DNA from 3 places in the Streptomyces sp. NPDC001781 genome. Region 1 is predicted to be linked to each of the others. Evidence: riboswitches for the same ligand, from Rfam matches in the RefSeq annotation. Region 1 holds a riboswitch; each other region holds the start of a gene.

Region 1 (6,626 bases):
GGCGGCGCGGCCGGTGAGGCGGGAACGGCGGGCCTGCCGCTTGGTCTGGGAGCGGTAGACGCGGGCCGCCGTCTGCTCACCGAGCAGCCGCAGCCTGGTCGTGGTGGAGAAACGGTCCCGGTCCCTCGCGGCCATCTGGCTCTCCGCCTCCACTGTGCCTGTGCGTCTTGTGCTGTGCGCGTGCCGCTGGGCTCACACGCGCGTACGTCCCCGGACACGGTACGGGACCGGGTCCGGGGACGTACGTACGACGGGGCGGGGCCGGCTCGCGCGGACCCGCCGGGGGTCAGCCCTTGAAGCGCGGGAAGGCGCTGCGGCCGGCGTAGACCGCGGCGTCGTCGAGGATCTCCTCGATGCGCAGGAGCTGGTTGTACTTGGCGACGCGCTCGGAGCGGGCCGGGGCACCGGTCTTGATCTGGCCGCAGTTGGTGGCGACGGCCAGGTCGGCGATGGTGACGTCCTCGGTCTCACCGGAGCGGTGGGACATCATGCACTTGTAGCCGTTGCGCTGGGCCATCTCGACGGCGTCCAGGGTCTCGGTCAGCGAGCCGATCTGGTTGACCTTGACCAGCAGGGCGTTGGCGACGCCCTCCTCGATGCCGCGGGCGAGACGCTCGGGGTTCGTGACGAACAGGTCGTCGCCGACGATCTGCACCTTGTCGCCGATGCGGTCGGTGAGGACCTTCCAGCCCGCCCAGTCGTCCTCGAACAGCGGGTCCTCGATGGAGACCAGCGGGTAGGCCGCCACCAGCTCCTCGTAGTACTCCGTCATCTCGGCGGCGGAGCGCTCCTTGCCCTCGAAGAGGTACTTGCCGTCCTTGTAGAACTCGGACGCGGCGACGTCGAGCGCGAGGGCGATCTGCTCGCCGGGGGCGTAGCCGGCCTCCTTGACGGCCTCGAGGATGAGGTCGAGGGCCTCACGGTTGGAGCCGAGGTTCGGCGCGAAGCCGCCCTCGTCGCCGAGGCCGGTGGCGAGGCCCTTGCGCTTCAGGACCTTCTTGAGCGTGTGGTAGACCTCGGCGCCCCAGCGGACGGCCTCGGAGAAGGACTCCGCGCCGATCGGGGCGATCATGAACTCCTGGATGTCCACGTTGGAGTCGGCGTGCGAGCCGCCGTTCAGGATGTTCATCATCGGCACCGGGAGCAGGTGCGCGTTGGGCCCGCCCAGGTAGCGGAAGAGCGGCAGGTCGCTGGCCTCGGACGCGGCGTGGGCGACGGCGAGGGAGACGCCGAGGATGGCGTTGGCGCCGAGCGAGCCCTTGTTGTCGGTGGCGTCCAGGTCGAACATGGCCTGGTCGATCAGGCGCTGCTCGGTGGCGTCGTAGCCGACCAGCTCGGGGCCGATCTGCTCGATGACGGCGAGGACGGCCTTCTCGACACCCTTGCCCTGGTAGCGGTTCGGGTCACCGTCACGCAGCTCGATGGCCTCGAAGGCACCGGTGGAGGCGCCGGACGGGACGGCGGCACGACCCGTGCTGCCGTCGTCGAGGCCGACCTCGACCTCGACCGTGGGGTTGCCTCGGGAGTCCAGGATTTCCCGGGCTACGACGACGTCGATGGACGGCACGAGCATCTCCTTCATGGATGTGACGCGATGAGTGCGGGGCGTGCGCCGGATGGCATGCCTTGCGTCTAGAGCCTAACCGTCCAAGGGGCGCCGGCCGTCGACCGACCGCCTCGTGGACGGGGTGGGACAGGGAGACGGTACCCATTGTTCCCGTCCGGAACAAAGGGTTCTGGGCAAACCTTCCGGACGGCCGGGCAGCCGCGCCGGACCGGCATGGAACGCGCACCGCCCCGGCACGCGGGGGGAACGCGCACCGGGGCGGGGGGGGTCCGTCGACGGGACCGGAAGCCCGGGGCCGGCCTCAGCAGGATGGCCGTCCGCCGAGCGGGTCGCGGTTACTTCAGGTGCAGCATCTGGCCGGGGAAGATGAAGTCGGCCTTCTCGACGATGTCCTTGTTCAGGTCGTACAGCTTCTTCCAGCCGCCCTCGACCTTGTGCTCGGCGGCGATGGAGCTGAGCGTGTCGCCCTTGACGACCTTGTACTCGCCGTCGCCCTTCTTGACCTTGCCACCGGTCGGCGTGGTGACGGTCCTGCTCACGTCCGGACGCTCGGTGGACCGGGAGGCGGCCTGGCCGCCGGCGGCGCGGTCGGAGGTGCCGGCCGCGGCCTTGTCCTCCGTCTTGGCGTCCGTGGAGGGAGCCGGGGCGGCGGAACCGCTGTACGTCGCGCCGGACAGGCCCGTGCCGCAGACCGGCCAGGCGCCCTTGCCCTGGGCGGAGAGCACCTTCTCGGCGACGGCGATCTGCTGCCCCTTGCCCGCCTTGTCGGCGGTGGCGGCGTACTGCGTGCCGCCGTACGCGGCCCAGGTGGAGGCGGAGAACTGGAGTCCGCCGTAGTACCCGTTGCCGGTGTTGATGGACCAGTTGCCGCCCGACTCGCACTGGGCGACGGCGTCCCACTCGGAACCGGTGGCGGCGGAGGCGCTGCCCGACGCCATCACCGGGCCCGCGACGGCGGCACCGGCGACACCGGCGAGCGCGAGGACACGGACGGTCTTGGACGGGCGACGGTGCTTGCCCTTGCTGGAGAACAGCATGGATCGATCCCCTCACCGACGCCTGCGAGGTGAGCTGTCGGGTTCGGGCCGGTTGAGTTGCCCGGCCACCCCTCCCCGGTACTTCTGGAAGGCGTGGCTCCACCCCAAGCCCGTTCCGGTGTCAGCCACCGGTCCGGGCACCTACCTTGGGTCCCCCGCTCCTGCCTACGGCGCTTGACGCGACGACTGTCCCCGACGACCGCTGGCAGGATTCGGCGTTGCGGCCACGGGGGCTCGTGGTGACGAGCGGTCCCGACCGTAGACATGCCGCGCGGCGAAATTCAAAGACGATCAGGTCTTCTGAGAGTCATCCCACACTTTCGCCAAATAGGACATATAACAGTATAGCGGGGCGTCAAATGCCGCTATTCGGAGTCCTGTTCGCCCGGCACTTCCAGGGCCTGACCCGGGTCGACATGGTTCGGGTCCGCACCGACGGCCTGCTTGTTCGCGGAGTAGAGGGCTTGCCAGCCGCCGTCCACGTCAAGGGAGTCGGCGATGGAGCCGAGGGTGTCGCCGTCACGGACGGTGTAGGTGCCCGCGGAGGCGGCGACATGGCGACCGGTTCCGGCCGTGTGCTGACCTTCCGTCGCGTTCTCGTCGGCGCTGCCGCCGCGGTGACGGCCGCCGCCGAGGTCGCCGGTGTCGACGAGGCTCCAGGAGCCGCCGTCCTCCCACGACTCGTCGTCCTCGGCCGCGGGGGCAGTGGAGGGCGAACCGACCCCCTTGTCCCCGTGGCCGGCGGCCGGGGGTGCGGACGCGTCGGAGCGGGCGGCACCGGCATCCTTCCCGGCGTCGCCCGAGGCACCCTTCTCGCTCGCGTTCGGGGACGGCTTGCCGGTGCCCTTGGCGGAGGAGTCGGACGAGTGGGACGAGGGGGAGGAGTCGCCCGGTCGGGACGAGTCGGAACCATCGGACGAAGCGCCCGCTCCAGGGGTCTCGCTCGACTTGCCGGCGCCCCCGTCCGGACCGCCCTGGCTGGCGGAGGGGGACTCGCTCACACCCGTGTCGACGTCCACCGAGCCGGAGTTCGAGGTCAGTCCGGCGAGCAGGGCGCAGGTGGCCCAGTGGGTGGTGCCCTGGTCGGCGAGGATCTTCTCGGCCACCGAGATCTGCTGCGAACGGCTGGCCTGGTCGGCGCTGGCCGCGTACTGCGTGCCGCCGTACTTGTCCCAGTCGTCCTGGGATATCTGGAGGCCGCCGTAATAACCGTTGCCGGTGTCGGCGCTCCAGGAGCCACCGCTCTCGCACTCGGCGACCTTGTCCCAGGTGGTGCCGTCGGCCGCGTCGGCGCTCGCCGCCCCGAGGAGCGGGATGGCGATGGCTGACGTGGTGACGCCGGCCGCGACGAGGAGCGCCGGAGCCTGGCGGGGGCGACGGTGCCTACCGTTCCCGGAGAGCATGCGGTTGCCTTTCGTGCGACAGCGGTACGGCGTGGCGAGTGGTGCTCGGCGCCATGCTGATGGGTGAACGTAGCGTCAGACGAACACTTGTCACAAGTTCATGCCGCAGAGATCACGTGAAGATCACTTAGTTGAACATCCGTCACAGGTGGTTTCACGACGGGGACCGACCGGTGTGAACTCCACCGGCAGGGTGCGCAGTCCACGCATGATCAGCCCGCCGCGCCAGCGGAGGTCGGCCGGATCGGCCGCGAGGGCGAGGTCCGGCAGCCGGGTGAGCAGGGTGGCGAGCGCGGTCTGTCCCTCCAGCCTGGCGAGCGGGGCGCCCAGGCAGTAGTGGATGCCGTGTCCGTACCCCAGGTGCTGGTTGTCGCGGCGGCCGAGGTCCAGCAGGTCGGGGTCGGTGAAGCGCTCCGGGTCGCGGTCCGCCGCCGCGAGGACCACCAGCACCGGGTCCCCGGCGGCGATGTCCTGGCCGCCGATGGCGAGCGGCTCGGTGGCGTAACGCCAGGTCGCCAGCTCCACCGGCCCGTCGTAGCGGAGGAGTTCCTCCACCCCGGTCTGGAGCAGGCCCGTCTCCCCGGCGGCCAGCGAGAGCTGGAGGCGGCGGCGCTCGTCGGGGTGGGTGAGCAGCGCGTAGGTGCCGTTGCCGATCAGGTTGACGGTGGTCTCGAAGCCCGCGAACAGCAGGATGAAGGCCATGGCGGCGGCCTCGTTCTCGGTGAGGTGCTCGCCGTGGTCGGAGGCCCGGATGAGCGCCGAGATGAGATCCTCGCCGGGCGCCGGCTCGGCGGGGAGTGCCTGGCGCTTGCGGTGGATGAGGTCCGCGAGATAGCCCCGCATCCTCTTCACCGAACGCGCCACCCCGCCCCTGGGCCCGCCGCCGTGCCGGATCATCATCCCCGCCCAGTCCCGGAAGTCGTCCTGGTCCTCGCGCGGGACGCCGAGCAGGTCGCAGATGGCGTAGATGGGCAGCGGGAAGGCGAACTCGTGGATGAGGTCTGCCGAGCCCCGCTCGGCGAACCGGTCGATGAGGTCGTCCGTCAGCTCCTGCACCCGGCCCTCGAACTCGGCCACCCGGCGCGGGGTGAACGCCTTGCTGACCAGCCGGCGCAGCCGGGTGTGGTCCGGCGGATCGATGTTCAGCAGGTGGGTCATCAGGTCGGCCTTGCGCTCACCGGGGATACCGGTCTTCCCCTTGGCCTGCGCGGTCTCGGCGTGGTGCGCCGGGTTCTTGCTGAGCCGCTGGTCGGCCAGGGCCTGCTTGGCATCGGCGTACCGGGTGACCAGCCACGCGTCCACCCCGCTGGGCAGCTTGGTCCAGTGCACGGGAGCGTGCTCCCTCAGCCAGGCGTAGGCGGGATAGGGGTCGGCGGCGAACTCCCAGGTGAAGAGGTCCGGGGCCGGGGCCTGGGAGGGAGCTCCGGAGGTGGGGTCGTCGGGGGTGGGCTGGTGCGGCTGGGTCACTCCCCGACGGTATCCGGCGGGCCGGGGTGGAGGCGGGTCGGCTCCTTTCCCTCGGGTCTGCGGGAGGGGGGCTCTGTGCTGGTGGGGAGCCCGCGCCGGTGCGGGCCGGGCCGGCGGGGTTACTCGGTGCCGGTGTCCGGGGCGGGTACGCCCTCCGCGGTGCGTATCGCGTCCCGGTAGGTGCGGGCAGCCGCTCTCAGGGCGGCTTCCGGGTCGACGCCCGCCTGTTCGGCGCGGGCGGCCAGGTCCAGCAGTTCGTATCCGATGCCGTCGCCCTGGGGCAGGGGCACGTCCAGGCCGGCGGTGCGGACGCGGGAGGCCAGCTTGGCGGCGAGGGCGAGGCCGGGCTGGCCGAGGGGGACGCCCTCGGTGACGGAGCTGCGCTGCTTCTCCTCGGCCTTGGTGCGCAGCCAGTGCGCCTTGACGTCCTCGGGGGTCTCGGCATCCTCGTCACCGAAGACGTGCGGGTGGCGGTGGATCAGCTTGGCGACGATGCCCCCGGCGACGTCGTCGACGGAGAAGGGTGCCTGCGCGTCCTCCTCGGCGATGCGGGAGTGGAAGACGACCTGGAGCAGCACGTCGCCCAGTTCCTCCCGCAGCTCCTCGCGGTCGCCCGCCTCGATGGCCTCGACCAGTTCGTACGCCTCCTCGATGCCGTACTTGGCCAGGCCCTCGTGGGTCTGCCGGGAGGACCAGGGGCACTCGGCGCGGATGCGGTCCATGACCTGGACGAGATCGAGCAGGCGGGCGCCGGGCAGGTCGTAGGAGGCGGGCAGCAGCTCCAGTTCGGGCATCCGCACGCGGCCGGAGCCGGCGAGCCGGGCGAGGCCGTCGGTGAGGGCGGGCTCTCCCTCACCGGTGGCGACGACGACCACCGTGCGGCCGCCCGCGCAGGCGTCCACCAGTTCCTCGGCGGTCGGCGACGCCTCCGTCACAGCTGTCCCGGCCTCGCGCAGATACGGCACCTGCGGATGCGCGCCGTCCGCGCACAGCACGGCGTCGGCGGAGCGCAGCGCCTGCCAGGCGGGCCAGGACAGCAGGCCGGGGGCGACGCGGTGGCTGGTGGTGAGCAGGACGATGCGGCCGGGGGCGGATGCGGAGCTGTTTGCGTTCACGATCCGAACGTAACCCAGGACGCGCAATGGCGGGCCG
Region 2 (6,626 bases), on a different contig from region 1:
TCGATCCGCACCTCGACGCCGTCCGACAGTCCCACCCACGCGGGCTCGGTGCCGCCGCGCGAGGCGTGCTGCTCGCCCGCACCCCGGTCGCTGTCCAGCAGCAGCCAGCGCGACCACTTCCCGGACGCCACGGCCCGCGAGCGCACCTCCACCTTCCCGGCCAGCCTGGCGGAGGGTTTCTCCCAGCTCACCCCGAGCATGCTGAACGGCTCGGCGTCCCGGCGGGCGAGCACCGCGCCGGTGCCGTCCCCCCGGGCGTCCAGCGCGGCCGACCGTACCCGGTCCCGTACCGGGGCGACGGCGCTCGTCCCGTCGTGCCCGGGGTCCCCGCCGCTCACCCCCTGCACGACCAACGTCCCGCACACGGCCGCCGCGACGGCCGCCCCCGTCCCCCACCAACGTGCCCTCATACCGGTTCGGACGCCTTTCCCCGCAGTGACTGGTCCATGGAGCCTTCACGAATCCCCCCTCCCCAGGAGGTTCGGTGAAGGGCATGATCGGAGGCTGACCGTACCTGATGAGGTCATGCCATCAATTGGGTTATACATTTTTTCCGTGGTCCATACCTGACCGGGAGACTCAGCGCCGCAGCGCACGCGCGAGCCGTCCGAGCAGCACGGCGTTGCAGAGACCGGCCAGGGCGGTACCGGCGGCGAAGACCGCCAGGCTCAGCGCGCCGTTCCCCAGGGGCCCGGACACCGTGATGGCGACGATGCTGAGCGGAGCCGTGGCCATGAGCGGCCAGATCCCGGCGAAACCGGGGTCGGGTGACAGACACACGGCCCAGAGGAAGAACCCGATCGCCGCCGCGACCACGGCGAGGTACCCGCGCGAGAGCCAGTTGTCCACGGCTGATGCCAGCAGTACCCGCACCCGCTGCCGGGGACGTGCGCCGGCGGATCCGAACCCCGAGAGCCGGGTGCCGGTGGCGAGGACGAAGAGGCGGCGCGGGCGGATGGCGTGCGGCATCGAGGTCTCCTTGTGGTCGCTGGTCCCACAGTGGGGCCGCGCCGCCGGGCGGGGATGAGTAGCCGTACTCATCCCCGCCCGGGCAGGGCACACACCGGTACGGAGTACAAAGGGGGTGCCCGCCCGTGGAACCCCGAGTCCGCGGCCCAGAGTCCGGAAGAGCGCGCCGATGCCCTACCCCCATGTCCTGCTGTCCGCCGCCGTCTCGCTCGACGGGTACCTGGACGACACCGGCCCCGAGCGGCTGCTGCTCTCCGGCCCCGCCGACTTCGACCGCGTGGACGAGGTGCGGGCCTCGGTGGACGCGATCCTCGTGGGCGCCGGGACCATCCGCGCCGACAACCCCCGGCTCCTGGTCAACTCGCCCGCACGCCGGGCCGCGCGGGTGGCCGAGGGGCGGGCGGAGTACCCGCTGAAGGTGACCGTCTCCGGGTCCGGCGATCTGGACCCGGCCGCCCGCTTCTGGCACACCGGCGGCGAGAAGCTCCTCTACACGACCGACGCGGGCGCGCAACGGGCCGCGGGGCTCCTCGGGGACAGCGCCGACGTGGTCCCGCTCGGCACGGCCCTCGACTGGCGTGCGCTGCTCACGCACCTGCACGACGTGCGCGGGGTACGCCGGCTGATGGTGGAGGGCGGCGGCACCGTGCACACCCAGCTCCTCCGGCAGGGCCTCGCCGACGAACTCCAGCTCGTCCTCGCCCCGCTCCTCGTCGGCGACCCGGCAGCCCCCCGCCTCTTCGGCCCCGGCGCGTACCAGGGCGGCCGGCTGCGGCTGACCGGCACCCGCCGGATCGAGGACGTCGTCCTGATGCGCTACGAGCCCACCGCCCCCGGCGCCGGCCCGCTGGACACCGCCGCCGACCGGCACTGGCTGCGCACCGCCTGCGAGCTGGCGGCGCTCTGCCCGCCCTCGGACACGGCCTTCAGCGTCGGCGCGGTCGTCGTCGCGGCGGACGGCACCGAACTGGCGCGCGGCTTCTCCCGCGAGGGCGGCGACCCTGTGGTCCACGCCGAGGAGGCCGCGCTCGCCAAGCTGGACCCGGCCGACCCGCGCCTGCCCGGCGCCACCGTCTACAGCAGCCTGGAGCCCTGCGCCCACCGAGCCTCCCGGCCCGTCCCGTGCGCCGGGCTGATCCTGGCCGCGGGGGTACGCAGAGTGGTCACCGCCTGGCGTGAGCCGGACACCTTCGTCACCGCGGCCGACGGTGCGGGTCTGCTGGCCGCCGAGGGCGTGGAGGTGGTGACGGTGCCCGGGTACGCCGCTCTCGCACAGCGGCCGAACGCCCACCTTGCGCACTGAGGCCCACGTCACGGCCCCATGTGTGCGCCGGACCCCGCGGATGACGTATGCTTGAGACACAACGACGCGGGGTGGAGCAGCTCGGTAGCTCGCTGGGCTCATAACCCAGAGGTCGCAGGTTCAAATCCTGTCCCCGCTACTGAAAACTCAGGGCCGGAATCCATTCAATGGATTCCGGCCCTGAGTGCTTTCCGGGACGGCTGGTGTTTTTGAGTCACCAGCGAAACCCCTGTGACTCCTGAAGCGCGGTCAACTCGACCTGTTCGTGCCGTTCCTGGCCGTTTCACCCCCCGTCAGAAGGTGAAACGATCAAGCCGAACGGGCTTGGAATCCGGTGCGCGTGTCTATTAACGTTCGATAACGCAGCGCGGTCGTTACAGCCGTCAGCAGAGACGGCGCCGTGCGCACACGCCGAATCCCGCGAGGGAACCGGGGACCCACCACTTTGGGGTGAATCGCGCCCTGTCCGCCGTGCACCACCCCTGGTGCACGCCGGGTTTACGCGCGTAGGAGACCTTCCTTCTCCGAACCCGTCAGCTAACCCGGTAGGCGGAGGAGGGAAAGGAGTGCGCCCGCGTGGCGTCCAACCGGCCTGCCCCACAAGTCCCGTTCGCGCCGGACGCGAGTGAGCCCTTTGCCTACGGCGCCCCCCGTGCCGATGGCGGCGCGTGGGAGGAGTGGAACCCCACCGAGGAGTCCGTTTCCCTCGGTGCCGCCGCACGCGGCCGCCACCGGGTGGCCAAGCAGCGCGGCGGCGGACTCGCCCGCAGTTCCACCGTGCTCGGTGTCGGTGTCGTCGCCGCCGTCGGCGCGGGTGGCATGGCGAGCGCCCACACCGGCAAGCCGCCCGTGTCCATCGCGATGCCCGACCTGCCCTCCGTGGACTCCCTGATCGACGGGCACCACCACACGCAGACGCCCGCCGCCTCCCTGGCCGGTGTCGCCACCGCCACGGCCACCGCCGCCGGCGAGGACTCCACCGCCGACGCGGGCGAGGCGCTGCGCAACCGGATCATGGCCCAGGCGGAGCGGCAGCAGAGCAAGGCCGACAGCCGGGCCACCGCGGCGGCCGTCGCCAGGGCCGACCAGCAGGCCGCGGAGGCCGCCGCCAAGGCGGTCGAGGAAGCCTCCGTGAAGGCCGCCGCGGCCAAGGAGAAGGCGGAGGCCGACGCCGAGAAGAAGGCGGAAGCGGCCCGGCTCGCCACGCTGGCCAAGCAGTACACGCTGCCGACCTCCTCGTACACGATCACCTCGACCTTCGGGCAGGCCGGCTCGATGTGGTCCTCCGGGTACCACACCGGGCTCGACTTCGCCGCGCCCACCGGCACGCTGATCAAGGCGATCCACAGCGGCACGATCACCGAGGCCGGCTGGGCCGGGTCGTACGGCTACCGCACGGTCCTCACCTTGGACGACGGCACCGAGCTGTGGTTCTGCCACCAGTCCTCGATCAGCGTGAGCGCCGGGCAGAAGGTGTCCACCGGCGAGGTCATCGGCCGTGTCGGCGCCACCGGCAACGTCACCGGTCCGCACCTGCACCTCGAGGTCCATCCCGGCGGTCAGCCCACCGGTACCGACCCGGGCGCGTGGCTGCGGAGCAAGGGGCTCACCCCCTGAGGCGGACGCGGCCCGGGGGTCCTGGCGTGGCGTGACCGGGTCCCGGCCCCTAACCGGAATGGACGGTACCGGGGTGGTCGTTGAGCAGGCATGACCGCTTCTCCGCGCAAACTCGGCTCCTCCTCCCTCGAGGTCTTCCCGCTGGCCCTCGGTGGCAACGTCTTCGGCTGGACCGCCGACCGGGACACGTCCTTCGCCGTCCTGGACGCCTATCGCGGCGCGGGCGGCAACTTCATCGACACCGCGGACGTCTACTCGGCCTGGGCCGAGGGCAACGAGGGCGGGGAGTCCGAGACGATCATCGGTGAGTGGGTGCGGGCCAGGGGGGTCCGCGACCAGGTCGTCATCGCCACCAAGGTCAGCCAGCATCCCGAGTTCCAGGGCCTCGGCGCCGCCAACATCAAGGCCGCCGCCGACGCTTCCCTGCGGCGTCTCGGTACCGATCACATCGACCTCTACTACACCCACTTCGACCAGCCCGAGGTGCCCGTCGAGGAGATCATCGGTGCGCTGGACGAGCTGGTGCGGGCGGGGAAGGTGCGGTACATCGGGGCGTCCAACATCAGCGCCGAGCGGCTGAAGGAGTCGCTGGAGTTCTCCGAGCGCTCGGGCCTGGCGCGGTACGTCGCGCTCCAGCCGCACCACAACCTCGTCTCGCGGGACACGTACGAGGGTCCGCTGCAGGACGTCGCCGCTCGCGAGGGGCTCTCGGCCGTGCCGTACTTCGCGCTCGCGTCGGGCTTCCTCACCGGTAAGTACCGGCCGGGGGCGGCGGTGGACAGCGCGCGGGCGGGTTCCGCGGCCAGGCATCTCGGCTCCGAGCGGGGGCAGCGGGTGCTGGCAGCGCTGGACGAGGTCGCCTCGGCCCATGACACCGCGGTGGCCACGGTCGCGCTGGCCTGGCTCGCCGCCCAGCCGACGGTCGCCGCGCCCATCGCCTCGGCCCGCACCGTGGACCAGCTCCCGGCGCTCCTGGACGTGGCTGAGCTTCGGCTGACGGCCGCGGAGCTGGAGTCGCTGACGGAGGCGTCCGCCTGAGATGAGCGGCCCCGGCCTCGCGGGTACGGGCTGGTCGCCGCCCCCTGCGATGCCGTGCCGGCCCCGCGTCCCTGAGGCACCGCCGTCGCCCCCCAGGGCGCACGAAGGACCCTAGGTGCGGTACGGGTTGTAGCCCGCGTACGGGGGTGCCGGGTGGCCGTAGCGCTGCCAGTAGGTGACGGGAGCGGGGGGCGGCGCCGTCAGGTGGGCCGCGTACTCCAGGGCCGGGCGGGAGAGGGACCGGGTTCGCCAGAGGGCCGTGAGGAGTTCGTGCTCCCGGGCGGCGAAGTCGGGGCCCACGCGGCCCGCGCGGGCGCGGTGGCGCAGCAGGGCCAGTTCCGTGGCGGCGGTCTCGTAGCGGACCACCGCGCGGGCGGCCGGGCGCCCACCCAGGAAGCGGCGGGCGTGGTCGCGGGCCAGGCGCCGGGCGCGCAGCGAACCGAGGGCGAAGGGCTCGGCGGGGGCGAGCCAGCCGGCGTAGACGTAGACGGGGAGTTCCTCGCGGGCCACGCGGAGTTCGCGCTGCCGGGAGCGGATCAGCAGCCAGGCCAGCAGGCCGAACGCGGGGGCCATGAAGCCGCCGTAGACGACGAGGAAGCCGAACTGGCCGAAGGCGGCCGAGCCGTTCCACAGGGCGTGCATGCTCATGGCCAGCAGGAGACCGCCCACCGGGAAGAGCCAGCGCAGCCGGCGCCCGCGGGGCAGCGCGGCCAGACCGAAGCCGATGCCGGTGAACACGGTGAACAGGGGATGGGCGAACGGCGACATCACCCCGCGCACGAAGAACGTCGCGGCGGTCACCGAGACGATGCCCGTGGTGCCGATGGACTGGTCGGTGCCGAAGGCGTTGCCCAGGTACAGGATGTTCTCGGTGAACGCGAACCCGGTCGCGGTCACCCCGGCTATCGCCGCGCCCCCGACCGGCCCCGTGAAGTCGCGTCTGCGGAAGACGAACACGAGCAGCACGGCGGCGGCCTTCGCGGACTCCTCCACCACCGGGGCGACCACCGTCGCGCCGAGCGTGTCCGCGCCTGACGGGTCGGCGGTCGCGGTGGCGATCCAGTGGGTGGCGAAGCTGTTGGCGACGATGGCGATCAGCGCCGCCGCGCAGGCCCCCCACGCGAAGGCGAACAGCAGATTCCGCCAGGGGCCGGGCCGTACCCGGTCCAGCCAGCGGAACGCGGCTGTCAGCCAGGGCACAGGCACCACGGCCAGACCCAGCCCGACGAGGAACCCCTCCGTACCGGTCTGCCGCCGCACCAGCGCCAGGATCACCAGACCGGACAGCGCCAGCAGCCCGGCCAGCGCCCCGTGCCGCACCCACTCCCGCCGCCACCAGGCCGGCCGGGGACCGTCGGGGTGGGGCGGGTACGGCTGAGAACTGATGGCCACGGCATCGACCCTAACGCCGACCGGGCCGTACGGCCCGGGGCTTCACGGCCCGCCGGGCTACGGGTTCGTGTGCGGTACGCGGCGGAAGAGGAGGTCGTTCACCACGTGGCCCTTGTCGAGGCCCTGGCCCTCGAAGCGGGTCAGCGGGCGGAACGCGGGACGCGGGGCGTAGCCGCCCTCGGCGCGGGTGTTCTCGAAGCCGGGGTGCGCGTCGAGCACCTCCAGCATCTGCTCGGCGTACGGCTCCCAGTCCGTCGCGCAGTGCACGGTCGCGCCGGGCGCCAGCCGGCTGGCGGCCAGGGTGAGG
Region 3 (6,626 bases), on a different contig from region 1:
ACTCGGCGACCACCGCGGGCACCACGTCGGCGGGCACGGCGACCACGGCCACGTCCACCGGGCCCTCGATCCCCCGGACCGAGCGGCGGGCGGGCACCCCGTCGATCTCGTGACAGTCTTCCGCGAAGGCGTTGTTGACCGCGTACAGCGGGCCCGCGTACCCCGCGGCCCGGATGTTGCCGAGGACGCTGCGGCCGACCCCGCCGGGCGCACGGCCCACCCCGATCACGGCCACGGAACCGGGGGCGAGCAGCCGCCGCACCGAGTGGGCCTCGGCGCGCTGCTCCCTCGCGAGCTGCACGGCCATCGAGCGGTCGGTCGGTTCGAGCCCGAACTCCAGCCGGACCACGCCGTCCTCGAAGCTGCGCTTCTGGGTGTAACCGGCGTCGGTGAACACCTTGATCATCTTGGTGTTGGCGGGCAGCACCTCGGCGGCGAAGCGCCGGATACCGCGCTCACGGGCGACGGCCGCGATGTGCTCCAGCAGCGCGGAGGCCACACCCCGGCCCTGGTGGGCGTCCTGCACCAGGAAGGCGACCTCGGCCTCGTCGGCCGGGGCCGAGGCGGCCATGCCGTCGGCGCCGATGCGGTCGTAGCGTACGGTGGCGATGAACTCGCCTCCGACGGTGGCGGCGAGCCCCACCCGGTCCACGAAGTCGTGATGCGTGAAGCGGTGCACGTCCTTGGCGGACAGGCGCGGGTACGGCGCGAAGAAGCGGTAGTACTTCGACTCGTCGGACACCTGCTCGTAGAAGCTGACGAGACGGTCGGCGTCGTCGGCGGTGATGGGCCGGATGCGCGCGGTACCGCCGTCGCGCAGCACCACGTCCGCCTCCCAGTGGGCGGGATAATCGTGCCGGTCCTGCCGGTCCGCCGGGGTCTGCATGGGCCCAGGGTACGGCTCGCACGGGCGTACGGCGCGAGGCGGTGCGCGGGACACGGAAGCCGGAGCGAGGCCGCGGCCCGACGGCCGGTACGGAGAGGTTCCGGAACGGTGAAGTGCCGCTCCGGACACGGTTCCCCGTGTGGGAAACTGGTCTAGACAACCTGAGACTGAAGGGCAGCATCACATGGCTGAGCGCCGCGTCAACGTCGGCTGGGCCGAGGGCCTCCACGCCCGCCCCGCTTCCATCTTCGTCCGAGCCGCCACGGCCACAGGCGTCCCGGTCACGATCGCCAAGTCCGGCGGCATCCCGGTCAACGCGGGCTCGATGCTGGCCGTCCTGGGCCTGGGCGCCCAGGGTGGCGAGGAGATCGTCCTGGCCTCCGACGCCGACGACGCGGAGGCCGCGCTGGACCGGCTGGCCAAGCTGGTCGCCGAGGGTCTGGACGAGCTGCCCGAGACGGTCTGACCCCGTTCTCGGCGAAAAGCCGCGTCGCCCCCTTCAGCGGGCGGCGCGGCTTTTCGCTTTCACGGGCGCGGCGTACAGGGGGGAGCACCGAACGGGGTGCCGTCAAAAATTGCCGGCACCCCGGAACAAGGCAGCACAATTACCCGGCACGCGAATATCCCCCTTGTATACAGCGCCCGTGTTAATTCCGGAGTTCCGCTGTGTTTACAGCATGTTGCGCGCGCCGGGCCCGGCTGGCGGCGGGGGTGCGCAACCGGTGGGCCGGGGTCGCGCGCTCGGTGTGCAGCGCCATGACCGCCCGCGCGCGTTCGCCGTCACCGCGTGCCACGGCGTCCACGATCGCGCCGTGCTCCGCCCAGGTCTCCGGCGGGCCGGCCGGGCTCTCCTCGACGTACATCCACGCGATCTTGTGGCGGAGCAGGGTGAGCGCCGAGGTCAGCGCGTGGCTGCCGCACGCCTGGGCGAGCGTCTCGTGGAACCAGCCGTCCAGCGCGCGCAGGTCGCCGCTGCCGCCGAGCCTCGCCCGCTCCCTGCCCAGTCCGACCAGGCCACGCAGCACCTTCAGATGGGCCTCGGTGCGTCGCTGGGCGGCCCGCGCGGCACCGAGGGGCTCCAGCAGCAGGCGCATCTCCAGCAGGTCGGCGGCCTCCTGTTCGGAGGGCTCGGCCACACAGGCGCCCGCGTGGCGCCGGGTGACCACGAAGCCCTCGGCCTCCAGCGTGCGCAGCGCCTCGCGGACGGGGACGCGGGAGACGCCGTAGCGGCGGGCGAGCACCTCCTCGGTGAGCCGGCCGCCGCGCTCGTGGGTTCCGGCGACGATGTCGTCCCGGATCGCCGTGCACACCGAGTGCGCCGGAATACGCATGACCCACCTCCGCCTCAATGCCCGTGAAACGCCGACCACAGCGCCTTTCCCGTGACTCTATGGCAATGCGCGAGGATTTCCGACGGCGTACCGAAATCCATGGCTGGTTTTTGGACAGCGTCCGCGGGAAAGTTCAGCGAAAAGCCCCGGCCGGGTTGGGCCGGGGCTTTCACGGGACCGGGGGTCAGACGTTCACGCCGTGCTTGCGGAGGTAGGCGACGGGGTCGATGTCGGACCCGTAGTCGGGGCCGGTGCGGGCCTCGAAGTGCAGATGCGGGCCGGTGACGTTGCCGGTGGCGCCGGAGAGGGCGATCTGCTGGCCCGGGATGACGCGCTGGCCGACGGTGACGCCGATGGACGACAGGTGGCCGTACTGGGTGTACATGCCGTCGGCCATCCTGATCACGATCTCGTTGCCGTAGGCGCCGCCCCAGCCGGTGGAGACCACGGTGCCCGCCCCGGCCGCGTGGACCGTGGTGCCGCTGGCGGCGTGGAAGTCGATGCCGGTGTGCGAACCGGACGACCACAGGGAGCTGGAGGACTGGTAGGCGGTGGAGACGTAGGAGCCGGTGATCGGCATGACGAAGGAGTTGAGACGCTCGCGCTCGGCCTTGCGGGCGGCGCGCTCCTTGGCCTCGCGGGCCCGCTCGGCGGCGGCGCGCTCGGCGGCCTCCTCGGCGGCCCTGCGCTCGGCGGTCGCCTTCTGGGCGGTGGCCTGCGCGGCGATCTCGTCGGCGAGGGTGTCGCTGACGGCGATGACGGGGGTGAGGCCGGTGTTCTCGACGGAGTTGTCCGCGGCGATCGCCGGGGAGGCCGCGAGGGTGCCGACGACACCGGTGGTGAGGGCCGCCACACCGGCCGCAGTCGCGGTGGTGCGCTTGACCCGGCCGGGCTTGCGGTGCTTCCCGGTGGCGCACATGAACGCCATGAGCAGGCTGTTCCTTTCCTTCCCTCTCGCCTACCGGGTTAGCTGACGGGTTCGGAGCAGGAAGGTCTCCTACGGCCGCCCTCGCTCGCGCGCGGGCGCCCGATTCACCCCAGGGACTGCGGTGGGTCCCCGGCTCCCCCTGCGGGGGACTCGGCGATGGCTGTCCGGTGCCGCGGGCGCGGCGCACTGCCTGACGAACAGCCCGGAAGAAGCTAAAGGGGACGGGAGCGGATCTTCAAACGGGTCCGGACTTTTGTAGCGCATCCCACACTCCAGAGGGGTAACCTCCGCCCCAATCCGGACATTTGACGACCGGCGTTCGATACGACTTCCGAACACGGATGTGGGCCCCGACGGCTCATGCGCCGTCAGGGCCCACACGCGCCCACCTGGTCCGTTACTCGGCGGACACGACCTTCACCTCACCGATGCCGAGCGCCTCGACGGGCTCCTTGATCCGGGCGGCGTCGCCGACCAGGACCGTGACCAGCCGGTCGGCCGGGAAGGCGTTCACCACGGCGGCGGTGGCCTCCACGGTGCCGGTGGCGGCGAGCGTGCGGTACAGCTCCGCCTGGAAGTCGTCCGGCAGGTGCTGCTCGACCTGGTCGGCGAGGGTGCCGGCGACGGCCGCGGCCGTCTCGTACTTCAGCGGGGCCACGCCGACGAGGTTCTGCACGGCCACGTCCCGCTCGGCGTCGGTCAGGCCCTCGGCGGCCAGCGTGTGCAGCACGGTCCACAGGTCCGCCAGCGCGGGACCGGTGTTCGGCGTGTCCACGGAGCCGCTGATGGCGAGCATCGAGGCGCCGGTGCCGTCCGGGGCGGAGCGCAGCACCTGGCCGAAGGCGCGCACGCCGTAGGTGTAGCCCTTCTCCTCGCGCAGGACGCGGTCCAGGCGGGAGGTGAGCGTGCCGCCGAGGCAGTACGTGCCGAGCACCTGGGCGGGCCACACCCGGTCGTGCCGGTCGGAGCCGATCCGGCCGATGAGGAGCTGGGTCTGCACGGCGCCGGGCCGGTCCACGACGACCACGCGGCCGGTGTCGTCGGCGGTCACCGGCGGCACCGGGCGGGCCTGGCCGGGGGTGCCGGTCCAGGCTCCCAGGGTCTCGGCGAGCAGCGCGTCGAGGTCGATGCCGTCCAGGTCGCCGACGACCACCGCGGTGGCGGTGGCGGGGCGGACATGGCGGTCGTAGAAGGCACGGACGGCGCCCGCGTCGATCTTCGCGACGGTCTGCTCGGTGCCCTGGCGCGGCCGGGACATGCGCGCGGAGGCCGGGAACAGCTCCTTGGACAGCTCCTTCGCGGCGCGGCGGGCCGGGCTGGCCAGCTCGTGCGGGATCTCGTCCAGGCGGTTGCGGACCAGCCGCTCGATCTCGCTCTCCGCGAAGGCCGGGGCGCGCAGGGCGTCGGCCAGCAGGGTGAGGCCCTTCTCCAGACGGGAGGCGGGCACCTCCAGGCTGAGCCGGACGCCGGGGTGGTCGGCGTGCGCGTCCAGCGTGGCGCCGGCCCGCTCCAGTTCCGCGGCGAACTCCTCTGCGGAGTCCTTGTCAGTGCCCTCGGAGAAGGCGCGCGCCATGATCGTGGCGACACCGTCGAGACCGGCCGGCTCGGCGTCCAGGGGGGCGTCGAGCAGCACCTCGACGGCGACGACCTGCTGGCCGGGGCGGTGGCAGCGCAGCACGGTCAGACCGTTGTCCAGCGTGGAGCGCTCGGGCGCCGGGAACGCCCAGGGCCTGGCCTCGCCGGCCTGCGGCTGGGGGTGGAACTCCATGGGGGCGAGCTCGGTCACTTGGCCGTCTCCTCGTCGTCGTTGCCGGCCTCTACGGTGGCCTCGTGCTCCGGGTCGTCGGGCAGGCCGGTGTCCTCGACCGCCTCCGGGGACTTCGGCTCGTAGACGAGCACGGCGCGGTTGTCCGGGCGGAGGCGGGCCGCCGCGACCTCGCGGACCTCCTCGGGGGTGATGTCGAGAACGCGCCGGACGGCGGACAGGGCGAGCTGCGGGTCGCCGAACAGGACGGCGTACCGGCACAGTTCGTCGGCGCGGCCCGCGACGGTGCCGAGCCGGTCCAGCCACTCGCGCTCCAGCTGGGCCTGGGCGCGCTCCATCTCCTCCGGGGTGGGGCCCTGCTGCGCGAAGCGGGCCAGCTCCTCGTCGATGGCGGCCTCGATGACCGGGACCTCGACGTCGCCGGAGGTCTTCACGTCCAGCCAGCCCAGCGAGGGCGCGCCGGCCAGCCGGAGCAGACCGAAACCGGCGGCGACGGCCGTACGGTCGCGGCGCACCAGGCGGTTGTAGAGACGGGAGGACTCGCCGCCGCCGAGGACGGTGAGGGCGAGGTCGGCCGCGTCGGACGCGCGCGTGCCGTCCTCCGGGAGCCGGTAGGCGGCCATCAGCGCGCGTGCCGGGACCTCCTCCACGACGACCTCGCGCAGCTCGTCCCCGATGACCTCGGGCAGCGAGCCGTCGCGCGGGGCGGGCTTGCCGTCGTGGCCGGGGATGGAGCCGAAGTACTTCTCGATCCAGGCCAGCGTCTGCTCGGGGTCGATGTCGCCGACCACGGAGAGCACCGCGTTGTTGGGCGCGTAGTAGGTGCGGAAGAACGCCCGGGCGTCCTCCAGCGTGGCCGCGTCCAGGTCGGCCATGGAGCCGATCGGGGTGTGGTGGTAGGGGTGGCCCTCGGGGTAGACCATGGCGGTCAGCTTCTCGAGGGCGGTGCCGTAGGGGACGTTGTCGTAGCGCTGGCGGCGCTCGTTCTTGACGACGTCGCGCTGGTTCTCCATCGACTCGTCGTCCAGCGCGGCCAGCAGGGAGCCCATCCGGTCGGCCTCGAGCCACAGGGCGAGTTCGAGCTGGTGGGCGGGCATCGTCTCGAAGTAGTTGGTGCGTTCGAAGCTGGTGGTGCCGTTGAGCGAGCCGCCTGCGCCCTGGACCAGCTCGAAGTGGCCGTTGCCCTTGACCTGGCCCGAGCCCTGGAACATGAGGTGCTCGAAGAGGTGCGCGAGGCCGGTGCGGCCGGCGACCTCGTGGCGGGAGCCGACGTCGTACCAGAGGCAGACCGCCGCGACCGGGGTCAGGTGGTCCTCGGAGAGCACCACGCGCAGACCGTTGGCCAGGCGGTGCTCGGTCGCTGTCAGGCCCCCGGAGCCTGCCTGGGCTGTGGTCGTGTGACCCATGGGCATGTACGTCCCTTCGCAAGCGGTGGCGGTCGAGAGAAACCGCGGTTTTCCTGCCGTTCCTGCCACTGTATGCAAAGCGTGGGAGGCCCCGGCGGAGTTCCCGCCCGACGTACGCCCACAGCGGATCGACTAGCCTGCGTCAGGCGTGCTCATGGCGAGCGTGCTCCCGGCCGGCGTACGGCGGTGGAGCGCCGGGCCGCCGAGCACCGGGGGCGGACCCGCGCGGACCGGGTCGCGGCCCGTGTTGTCAGTGCCCAGGTCCACAATGGTCCGCGTCCGATCCGTCCCACGCCTTCAGCAAGGAGCC

What was found. Region 1 has a riboswitch for cyclic di-AMP ahead of ACWCV3_RS17060 (transglycosylase family protein). Riboswitches for the same ligand answer to the same signal wherever they lie in the genome.
Region 2: it holds a riboswitch for cyclic di-AMP, as region 1 does, so the genes downstream of both, ACWCV3_RS23815 (M23 family metallopeptidase) here and ACWCV3_RS17060 (transglycosylase family protein) in region 1, are expected to answer to the same signal.
Region 3: it holds a riboswitch for cyclic di-AMP, as region 1 does, so the genes downstream of both, ACWCV3_RS24485 (M23 family metallopeptidase) here and ACWCV3_RS17060 (transglycosylase family protein) in region 1, are expected to answer to the same signal.

The regions. Positions count from the first base shown of each region.
Region 1 covers NZ_JBSFFI010000016.1:80,340-86,965, forward strand. The annotation lists gene ACWCV3_RS17050 (FtsB family cell division protein) at 1-135, opposite strand, end outside; gene eno (phosphopyruvate hydratase) at 287-1,573, opposite strand; gene ACWCV3_RS17060 (transglycosylase family protein) at 1,903-2,604, opposite strand; cyclic di-AMP (ydaO/yuaA leader) riboswitch at 2,609-2,787, opposite strand; gene ACWCV3_RS17065 (transglycosylase family protein) at 2,970-4,007, opposite strand; gene ACWCV3_RS17070 (cytochrome P450 family protein) at 4,131-5,474, opposite strand; gene ACWCV3_RS17075 (nucleoside triphosphate pyrophosphohydrolase) at 5,594-6,589, opposite strand.
Region 2 covers NZ_JBSFFI010000030.1:15,175-21,800, reverse strand. The annotation lists gene ACWCV3_RS23835 (N-acetylmuramoyl-L-alanine amidase) at 1-410, opposite strand, end outside; gene ACWCV3_RS23830 (SCO4225 family membrane protein) at 580-969, opposite strand; gene ACWCV3_RS23825 (dihydrofolate reductase family protein) at 1,139-2,272, shown strand; tRNA gene ACWCV3_RS23820 (tRNA-Met) at 2,338-2,411, shown strand; cyclic di-AMP (ydaO/yuaA leader) riboswitch at 2,672-2,839, shown strand; gene ACWCV3_RS23815 (M23 family metallopeptidase) at 2,849-3,889, shown strand; gene ACWCV3_RS23810 (aldo/keto reductase) at 3,980-4,927, shown strand; gene ACWCV3_RS23805 (PrsW family intramembrane metalloprotease) at 5,039-6,319, opposite strand; gene trmB (tRNA (guanosine(46)-N7)-methyltransferase TrmB) at 6,377-6,626, opposite strand, start outside.
Region 3 covers NZ_JBSFFI010000032.1:9,725-16,350, forward strand. The annotation lists gene ACWCV3_RS24470 (bifunctional acetate--CoA ligase family protein/GNAT family N-acetyltransferase) at 1-886, opposite strand, end outside; gene ACWCV3_RS24475 (HPr family phosphocarrier protein) at 1,071-1,352, shown strand; gene ACWCV3_RS24480 (GntR family transcriptional regulator) at 1,534-2,217, opposite strand; gene ACWCV3_RS24485 (M23 family metallopeptidase) at 2,402-3,145, opposite strand; cyclic di-AMP (ydaO/yuaA leader) riboswitch at 3,158-3,311, opposite strand; gene ACWCV3_RS24490 (M16 family metallopeptidase) at 3,543-4,931, opposite strand; gene ACWCV3_RS24495 (M16 family metallopeptidase) at 4,928-6,322, opposite strand.